Regions from separate parts of the Luteipulveratus halotolerans genome, predicted to be linked through region 3. Evidence: riboswitches for the same ligand, from Rfam matches in the RefSeq annotation. Region 3 holds a riboswitch; each other region holds the start of a gene.
The links. A riboswitch is a leader RNA that binds a small molecule or an ion and turns the genes downstream of it on or off. The one in region 3 is predicted to bind S-adenosylmethionine.

Region 1 (2,193 bases), 850 kb from region 3:
GCCCGCGATCTCGAACGCGAGCACGGCACCGGCGCCCTTGGGGGTGTACTTCTGCGCGAGCTCGTGGAACTCGTTGTCCGGCAACGACGCCCAGCGCACGGACTCGACCTGCTCATGGCCCTGCAGGAACTCGGCGACCTTGTGGGCGTTCTCGATGTGGCGCTCGACCCGCAGGCTGAGCGTCTCCAGCCCCTGCGCGATCAGGAAGGCGTCGAACGGTGACGTCGCCGGCCCGAGGTCGCGCAGCAGCTGGACGCGCGCCTTGAGGATGTAGGCGAGGTTGGCCCCGAGGTCGCTGCCCACGCCGAGGTCGCGCGCATAGACCAGGCCGTGATAGCTCTCCTCCGGCGTGTTGAACCCCGGGAACTTCTCGGGGTTCTTGGCGTAGTCGAACGTGCCGCCGTCGACGATGACACCGGCGATCGTGGTGCCGTGGCCGCCGAGGTACTTCGTCGCCGAGTGCACGACGACGTCTGCGCCGTGCTCGAGCGGACGCAGGAGGTAGGGCGTCGCGATGGTGTTGTCGACCACGAGCGGTACGCCGACCTCGTGCGCGACCGCGGCCACGGCCTCGATGTCGAGGACCTCACTCTTGGGGTTGGAGATGGTCTCGCCGAAGAACACCTTGGTGTTGTCCTTGACCGCCGCACGCCACGACTCGGGGTCGCGGGTGTCCTCGACGAAGGTCACCTGGATGCCGAGCTTGGGCAGTGTGTGCTTCAGCAGGTTGAACGTGCCGCCGTACAGCGAGGGGCTGGCGACGACGTGGTCGCCGGCCTCGGCGACGTTGAGGATCGCGATCGTCTCTGCGGCCTGACCGGAGCCGAGCAGCAGCGCGCCGACACCACCCTCAAGGCTGGCGATGCGCTGCTCGACCGCGTCCTGGGTGGGGTTCATCAACCGCGAGTAGATGTTGCCGAACTCCTTGAGCCCGAACAGGTTCGCGGCGTGCTCGGCGTCGTTGAAGACGTACGACGTCGTCTGGTAGATCGGCAACGCCCGGGCACCCGTGGTCGGGTCCGGGGTCTGACCGGCGTGGATCTGGCGGGTCTCGAAGGACCAGCTGGGGGTGGCGTCGTCAGTCATCGATGCACTCCTCGTCGACGGTTCGCACCGCCGACGGCACCGGCGGTGCTGCGGAAGCAGGACGTCTGCTGCCCGCGCTTGCCGTCGGGCCTGTTGCCCGCACGGCCAGGTCCTCACCCGGGGCACCCCACCGCGGAGGAGGGTTGCCGGCCAGCGAGCCGGGGCTTGACGCTGGCGCTCTTGACCTGCGGTGAGACTAGCGCGAGGAGGCGCCGTCGTACATCACCGTTTCTTATGATGAACCAAACAATCAGGGCAGCTGCGAGAGCGCGTGGATGAGCAGGCCGACCAGGCCACCGACCACAGTGCCGTTGATGCGGATGAACTGCAGGTCACGACCGACCTGCAGCTCGATGCGCCGTGCCGCCTCGTCGCCGTCCCAGCGTGCGACGGTCTGGGAGATCAGCGTCGAGATCTCACGCCCGTACGTCGTCACGACATAGCCCGCCACGTCGTGGAGGCGTCGGTCGACTGCGCCACGCAGCTGGTCGTCGGCCACCAGACGGCGCCCCGCGTCGGCCAGCAGCGCGCTCATCCGCGCACGCAGCGGACCGTCCTCGTCGGCCAGAGCCTCCACGAGGGTGTGCTGCACCGAGCCCCACACCGAGACCATGCCGTCGGCCACACCGGGGTGGGTGAGGAAGCGTTCCTTGAGTGCCTCGGCCCTCGCCTGCGTCTGCGGGTCGTGCTGCAGGTCGCGCGCGAGACCCGCGAGGAGATCGTCGAGGGCGTGCCGCGCCGGGTGCTCGGCGTTGTCGCGCACGTCGCCCAGCCAGCTCATGATCTCGGCGTAGAGGCGATCCGTCACCGTCTCGTCGAGCCACCGCGGTGACCACCAGGGCGCGCGGGCGCCGATGATCGAGGCGATGGTGGCCTTGTTGTCCCGGGCCCAGTCGTGGACCTGGCCGATGCCCAGGTCGACCAGGCCCTGGTGAGAGCGGTCCTGCAGCACACCGTCGAGCAGGTGTCCGGCGATCTCGCTGATGGGCTCCTGGGCCAGACGCGGGAGGAAGAACCCCTCGAGCAGCGTGCGCACCTCGGCGTCCTGGACCGACGAGACGGCCCGGCTCAGGGCCGGCGCCGCCTCTCGTACGACGGTCGCAGCAT
Region 2 (2,193 bases), 630 kb from region 3:
TGACGCAGGAGGCCTACGACCGCCTCAAGGCCGAGCTCGAGCAGCTGTCTGGCGAGGGCCGCACCGAGATCGCCAAGCGCATCGAGGCGGCTCGCGAGGAGGGCGACCTCAAGGAGAACGGCGGCTACCACGCGGCCAAGGAGGAGCAGGGCAAGATGGAGGCCCGCATCCGCCAGCTCACCGAGCTGCTGCGCAACGCCACCGTCGGCCAGGCCCCCAAGGACGACGGCATCGTCGAGCCCGGCATGGTCGTGACCGTCGAGATGTTCGGCGGCGAGGAGAAGTTCCTGCTCGGCAGCCGGGAGATCGCCGGCGACTCCGACCTCGACGTCTACAGCGAGAAGTCGCCCCTCGGCGCCGCCATCAACGGCAAGAAGGTCGGCGACGAGACCTCCTACGAGGCGCCCAACGGCAAGACCATCGCGGTCAAGGTCATCGCGGCCACGCCGTACGCCGCCTGAGGCCCCCAGCACGACTCGAAGGCCCGGTCCCGCACCTCGCGGGACCGGGCCTTCTGCGTTGCGTCTCGTCACCCGAGACGCCAACTTGCCTGACTCTTATGCATTGCATAACTTTCACTTAGGTCTTGAGCTCCAGCGCACAGCCCCGGCTTGCTGGACAGCAACCCTCCACCGCGGTGGGGTGCTCCGGGTGACGACCTGGCCCGACCATCCGGTCGGCGCAAGCGCGGACTCTCCCCCGAGGGTCCTCCTCACCGAGGGAGCTCGACGATGACCGCTCACCACGGCTCACGTCTCTTCGCGGCGCACGCCCACCGGGCGGCGTACCGCCTGCACATCGACCTGATGCGCGTCTGCGCCGGGTCCTGCTGACCGCACGCCTTCACCTCGGGCCTCCGCCCGCCCACGCACCCACCTCTCGCTCCGCCTCACCGGACCGACCCCTGGGAGACAGCCATGTCCACGTCATCGACGCTGCCCGCACCCGCCACGCTCGACCCACCCGCACCCGACGCCCGCCCGGCCCTGCAGGTCGTGCCCCGCCGTCGGCCCTGGCGCTGGGTCGGCACCGCGCTCGTCGTCGTCCTGCTCGCGCAGCTGGTCAACGGCCTGGTGACCAACCCCGCCTGGGAGTGGTCGACCGTCGGGGACTACCTGTTCACCACCACGATCCTGCGTGCGCTGCTCACCACGATCCAGCTGACCGTGCTCGGCACCGTGCTCGGCTTCGCCCTCGGCGTCGTGCTCGCGGCGATGCGGCTGTCGGGCAGCGCGTTCCTGCAAGGGGTCGCCTGGACCTACGTCTGGGCGTTCCGCTCGATCCCGCTGATCGTGCAGCTGCTGTTCTGGTTCAACATCGCCTACCTCTACAAGCAGCTCAGCATCGGCGTGCCGTTCGGACCGGAGCTGTTCACCTTCAGCACCAGCAACGTCATCGGGGCGATGGGCGCAGCGGTGCTCGGCCTCGCCCTGCACCAGGCGGCGTACGCGGCCGAGATCATCCGGGGCGGCATCGCCTCCGTCGACCCCGGACAGCTGGAAGCCGCTGCGGCACTGGGGATTCCGCGCCGCAGGCAGTTCTTCAAGATCGTGCTCCCGCAGGCGATGCGCTCGATCCTGCCCAACGCCACCAACGAGGTGATCAGCCTCTTCAAGGGCACCTCGATCGTGTCGGTGCTGGCGATCCCCGAGCTCTTCTACCAGGTGCAGGTGATCTACGGACGGACCTCGCGCGTCGTACCCCTGCTCATCGTCGCCACCATCTGGTACGTCGTCCTCACGACCGCGTTGTCCATCGGGCAGTACTACCTGGAGCGGCACTACGCCAAGGGCAGCACCCGAGTCGTACCGCCAACACCGTTGCAGCGCTTACGTTCTCGCATCTCGGCCTGCCGCACTGATGCCGCCGCCGCACGTGGCGAGGTGACCCGATGAGCGCCGCCGAGGCCGTACGCCGGCCGGTCGTCGACGTCGACCACGTCACCAAGTCCTTCGGTGACCATGTCGTCCTTCGCGACATCTCGCTGAGCGTCGAGCAGGGCAGCGTCACCGTCGTGCTCGGTCCGTCCGGCTCGGGGAAGTCGACCCTGCTGCGCACGATCAATCATCTCGAGAAGGTCGACCGAGGACAGATCCACGTCGACGGCGACCTCATCGGCTATCGCCGTCAAGGCGATCGGTTGCACGAGCTGCGTGAGCGGGACGTGCTGCGTCAGCGTTCGCGGATCGGGTT
Region 3 (2,193 bases):
CGGGCTCGCCGAGGCGTGCGTACGAGCGGTCGCCGCAGGCGTCGACCTGGTCGCGCTCGGCAACCCCGTGCTCAACACGCCCGAGGGCGACGACGAGGCGACGTTCGGTGCGGCACTCGACGCCGTCGTCCGAGCTGTCCACGACGGTGTGCTCGACGTGGCGCGGTTGCGCGAGGCCGCCGGTCGGGTCGACGCTCTCGAGCGCTGGTGCGCCGACCGACGGCACGGTGAGGTCCCCCAGCCCGACCAGGACGTCGACGACGAGGCCGCCCGCCGGAGCCTGCACACCACCGGAGACGTCGCCGGCGCTCTCTCCGGCACGGTCGAGATCGTCGACATCCGGCGGCGCCGCAACATCGCGAGCGGCGGCAACGCCGCTCTCATCGCCCAGGCGTTGGCGCAGCGGCTGCCCGGCAGCCGCGTCGTCGCCGGCTTCGCTCCCGGTCGCGCGGTCGAGGGCCGAGCCGACGGCGCCGTCGATCCGTCGACGCAGCTGCAGGCCGGCCGGGCGGACGTCATCATCACCGGCACGCCCACGCTCGACGAGGTCGAGCAGCGCGCGCTGCGACAGCTCCTCGCCGCATCTCCTGGTGCGGTCGTGGTCTGCACCGGACTCGCCGACGACGAGGTGCTGCGCGCCGACCGTGTCGTCCGGACCTTCGGCGACTCGTGGCCCACCGCCCGGGCTGTCGCCGATCTGCTCACATAACAAGGTGTACTACTTAATCTCATCTTGCGTTATGAGACGATGCTTCCTCGTTGTTGCTCGCCGGGCCTGACGAGCCCTAGCGTCAGCACCAGGTCTTGAGCTCCAGCGCACAGCCCCGGCTTGCTGGACAGCAACCCTCCTTTCGCGGCGGGGTGCTCCGGGTGACGACCAGGCAGCAGCCGACCGGCTGCTCGCAAGCGCGGACCTCGGGTCCTTCGACCAGGAGCACCACGATGGGGACCAGCCGGCTCGTCCGACCGTCCCGGCTTCACCGCCGGCGTCACGTCGACCTGCTGCGCGTCGCGTCCTCGCAGTGTTGACCCGGACCGCCGACACCTCCTGAGCTGATCGGCCGCCGTACCTCGCGGGGTTTCTCCGCCCCGAAGACCCGAAACCGCTTTGACCTCAAGGACATTCGCATGCCCTCCATCACTCGAACGACGCCTGCGTGGCTGCCCCTGATCGCCGTCGCACTGCTCGCGACCTCGTGCAGCGACCCCTCCAGCGCCGCCCCTCGCGACGACGCCAGCACGGCGAAGATCAACACCTCTCCTGACCAGCATCGCGTCGCGGTGAGCAAGGACGCACGGGCCGCCTCCTTGCTGCCCGCACGTATCCGCGACAAGGGGACCATCACCATCGCCGACAGCGCCGGTGCGAGCGGCACCCCGCCGCTGGCGTTCACCGCCGATGACAACAAGACCCCCATCGGCGTCGAGGTCGACATCGCCCACCTCCTCGCGGCCAAGCTGGGCGTCCGTCTCGACCTGCGTACGACCTCCTGGGAGAACCTGTTCCTCGGCGCCGACTCCGGGGCGTACGACGTCGTCGTCTCCAACGTGACGGTGACCGAAGAGCGCAAGGAGAAGTACGACTTCGCCACCTACCGCAAGGACGACCTCGCCTTCGAGGCGACTCAGGGCGGCAGCTGGAAGGTCAAGAGCGGCAAGGACATCCAGGGCAAGACGATCGCGGTGAGCAGCGGCACCAACCAGGAGAAGATCCTGCTCGACTGGAACAAGGCCAACATCGCAGCCGGCCTCAAGCCCGCCAAGATCGTCTACTACCAGAGCGCGAGCGACTACTACCTCGCCCTGAGCTCGGGTCGCATCGACGCCTACCTCGGACCCAACCCCACCGCCGCCTATCACGTCGCGACCGGCGGCAAGACCGAGATCATCGGCCGGTTCTCGGGTGGCGGCGCGACGGTGCAGGGCCTCATCGCCGCGCTCAGCAAGAAGAACTCCGGACTCGCCCAACCCCTTGCCGCTGCGCTGAACTCGGCGATCGCCGACGGCTCGTACGCCAAGGTCCTGAGCCGTTGGGACCTCAGCAACGAGGCCGTCCCCACCTCGCAGATCAACCCTCCGGGCCTGCCCAAGGAGGCGAGCTGACATGCCCACCTTCCTCGTCCTGGACGACACGGCGCACGCGCCCGAGATCGGCGCCGTCGCGACGTACGTGCAGCGTCGGCTGCAGTCGCT
Region 4 (2,193 bases), 1.6 Mb from region 3:
ATGTAGGGCTCGGCCTCCGGGCGCTTCGGGTCGTCGTTGAACAGCGCCTTCTTCGGGTCGAGCTTGGCGTCGAGGGCGAAGTTGTTGTTGATCACCGACGCGTCGACAGACGGCAGCGAGGCCACGGTCTGCGCGGCGTCGACCGGGGCGACGGTGACCTTGGAGGCGCCGGTGTCGATGTCCTTGGGGGTCGACAGCGTGTTGCCGCCGCCCTTGAGCTTGAGCAGGCCGGCCTGCTGCAGCACGAGCAGCGCCCGCGCCTGGTTGGTCGGGTCGTTGGGGATCGCGACCTTGCCGCCCTGGGGGATCTGGTTGAGCGCCGTGTGCTTCTTGGAGTAGACACCCAGCGGTACGACGACCGTCGAGCCGATCGGCGTCAGGTCCTGGTCCGCCTCGACGTCGTACGTCGCGAGGAACTGCAGGTGCTGGAACAGGTTGAGGTCGGTCTGCTTCTGCGCGAGGGCGGGGTTGGCCTGCGTGTAGTCACCGAAGTTGACCACCTTGATGGTGATGCCCTGCTTGGCGGCGAGGTCCTGCAGCGGCTTCCAGTAGGGCGCGCTCGCCTCGGTCGTCCCGATGCTGACGGTCTGCGTGCCGCCCTCGTCGTCGTCGGACGCGACGGCCTTGATCGCGAAGCCGGCGGCGACGAGGACGACGACGCCGGCGGCTGCAGCGCCGAACAGAGCGCCCTTGCCGCGGCCGGGCTTGTCGGGCAGCGCGGGCGTCGAACCGTCAACATTCTCAGGGGTTTTCGGGGTCTCGGACATGGTGGTTCCTTTCGGTGCGGGCAGGGAGGACGGCAGGGTCAGCCGACCCCTGCGGGGTTGCTGCGGTGGGTGCGTGAGGGCTGTGCGGCGCGCCTGTCAGCGGCAGCGCGGACAGCAGCAACGACGGGTGGTCGTCGGTGCCGAGTGGTGCGTGTGGTGGTGCATGGGCGTCCTCGAAGGTCGGCCACTACGGGAGTGGAGTGCTTGCGCGAGGGTTGGTCGCGCCCGGTCGTCACCTGGAGCACCCCGCCACGTCCGTGAGGGTTGCCGCCCAGCAAGCCAGGGCTTGTCGCTGGGTCTCATGACCTGGGCCTACGGTAAGAACGCGTTCAGCGGGAAGTCAAATGGGTAACCCAACACGGGATTATGACGTGGGTCACGTCGGGACCGGATGTGACGAAGTGCGGAACGATCGCCTGACGGGGCCGATCCCGCTGTGTCCCAACAGGTCTCGCGCCTAGCGTGAGTACATGAGACTGCTCGTGACCGGCGGCGCCGGGTTCATCGGACGGCACGTCGTGGACGCTGCGACGGCAGCCGGTCACGACGTGACCCGGCTCGACCTGGTCGACGGTGATGACGTACGCGACCCGGACGTGGCCGAGCGCGCGGTGCACCGCGTCGACGTCGTCGCGCACCTGGCGGCCAAGGTCGGGCGCGGCGTCGACGTGGCGGACCTGCCGGCGTACGCCTCGCACAACGACGTCGGCACGACCACGCTGCTGGCAGCGATGGCACGCCGTGGCGTGCGCAGGCTGGTGCTCGCGAGCTCGATGGTCGTCTACGGAGAAGGGCGCGGCCGTTGCCCTCAGCACGGCGTCACTCGCGGGCGACCACGAGAGCCGGGTGCGCAGCCCCTCCTGGATCGCGGGCAGCTGGGCCGCCACGTGCACCAGCAGCGCGCCGACCAGCAACCAGGCCGTCGCGAAGTGGACGGCGACGAAGTCCCAGGGCCACGGGTAGTACTGCAGGACGTTGAGGAAGCCCGTGACCAGCTCGAGCAGCGCTGCGGCGACGAGCAGCCCGACCGCCGCACGCTCGGCGCCGTGCACGAGCGAACGCACCGGTGGCCACTGGCGCAGCCGGTGCTGCACGGACCACAGCTTGGCCAGCAGCAGCGGGATCGCCGCGATGCCGGTGATCACGTGGACGCCCTGGGTGAGGCGGTATCCCCACGCCGGCGAGGCCGGCGGAGGCAGCCACCCCCACGGATGCGCGTGGTATTGGCTGATCAGCCCGGTCGCGAAGCAGACGAGCATGGTCACGCCGACGGCGAGCCCGAGGCGAGCGGTGAGCGGCCGGCCACGCGTCGGTCACGGGTCGGACGACGGCCACCACGAGGGTGGGGCATCGGGCAGGCGGGGGAGCGTCGGCGGCATGGGTCCATCGTGCTGCCGACGGCCCCGATTCGACCCTTACGAAGTGC

Region 1: linked by a shared signal. The riboswitch ahead of VV01_RS06410 (bifunctional o-acetylhomoserine/o-acetylserine sulfhydrylase) and the one ahead of VV01_RS24915 (putative leader peptide) in region 3 are both predicted to bind S-adenosylmethionine.
Region 2: linked by a shared signal. The riboswitch ahead of VV01_RS13630 (amino acid ABC transporter permease) and the one ahead of VV01_RS24915 (putative leader peptide) in region 3 are both predicted to bind S-adenosylmethionine.
Region 4: linked by a shared signal. The riboswitch ahead of VV01_RS02770 (MetQ/NlpA family ABC transporter substrate-binding protein) and the one ahead of VV01_RS24915 (putative leader peptide) in region 3 are both predicted to bind S-adenosylmethionine.

What each region holds. Positions count from the first base shown of each region.
Region 1 covers NZ_LAIR01000002.1:1,229,641-1,231,833, reverse strand. Annotated here, with positions in the region: gene VV01_RS06410 (bifunctional o-acetylhomoserine/o-acetylserine sulfhydrylase) at 1-1,086, opposite strand, end outside; SAM riboswitch class IV at 1,156-1,272, opposite strand; gene VV01_RS06405 (DUF445 domain-containing protein) at 1,337-2,193, opposite strand, start outside.
Region 2 covers NZ_LAIR01000002.1:2,711,096-2,713,288, forward strand. Annotated here, with positions in the region: gene greA (transcription elongation factor GreA) at 1-461, shown strand, start outside; SAM riboswitch class IV at 583-694, shown strand; gene VV01_RS13630 (amino acid ABC transporter permease) at 918-1,895, shown strand; gene VV01_RS13635 (amino acid ABC transporter ATP-binding protein) at 1,892-2,193, shown strand, end outside.
Region 3 covers NZ_LAIR01000002.1:2,082,495-2,084,687, forward strand. Annotated here, with positions in the region: gene VV01_RS10520 (glycoside hydrolase family 3 protein) at 1-709, shown strand, start outside; SAM riboswitch class IV at 801-915, shown strand; gene VV01_RS24915 (putative leader peptide) at 943-1,029, shown strand; gene VV01_RS10525 (ABC transporter substrate-binding protein) at 1,129-2,103, shown strand; gene VV01_RS22810 (GNAT family N-acetyltransferase) at 2,105-2,193, shown strand, end outside.
Region 4 covers NZ_LAIR01000002.1:477,596-479,788, forward strand. Annotated here, with positions in the region: gene VV01_RS02770 (MetQ/NlpA family ABC transporter substrate-binding protein) at 1-767, opposite strand, end outside; SAM riboswitch class IV at 963-1,074, opposite strand; gene VV01_RS23770 (NAD-dependent epimerase/dehydratase family protein) at 1,238-2,193, shown strand, end outside.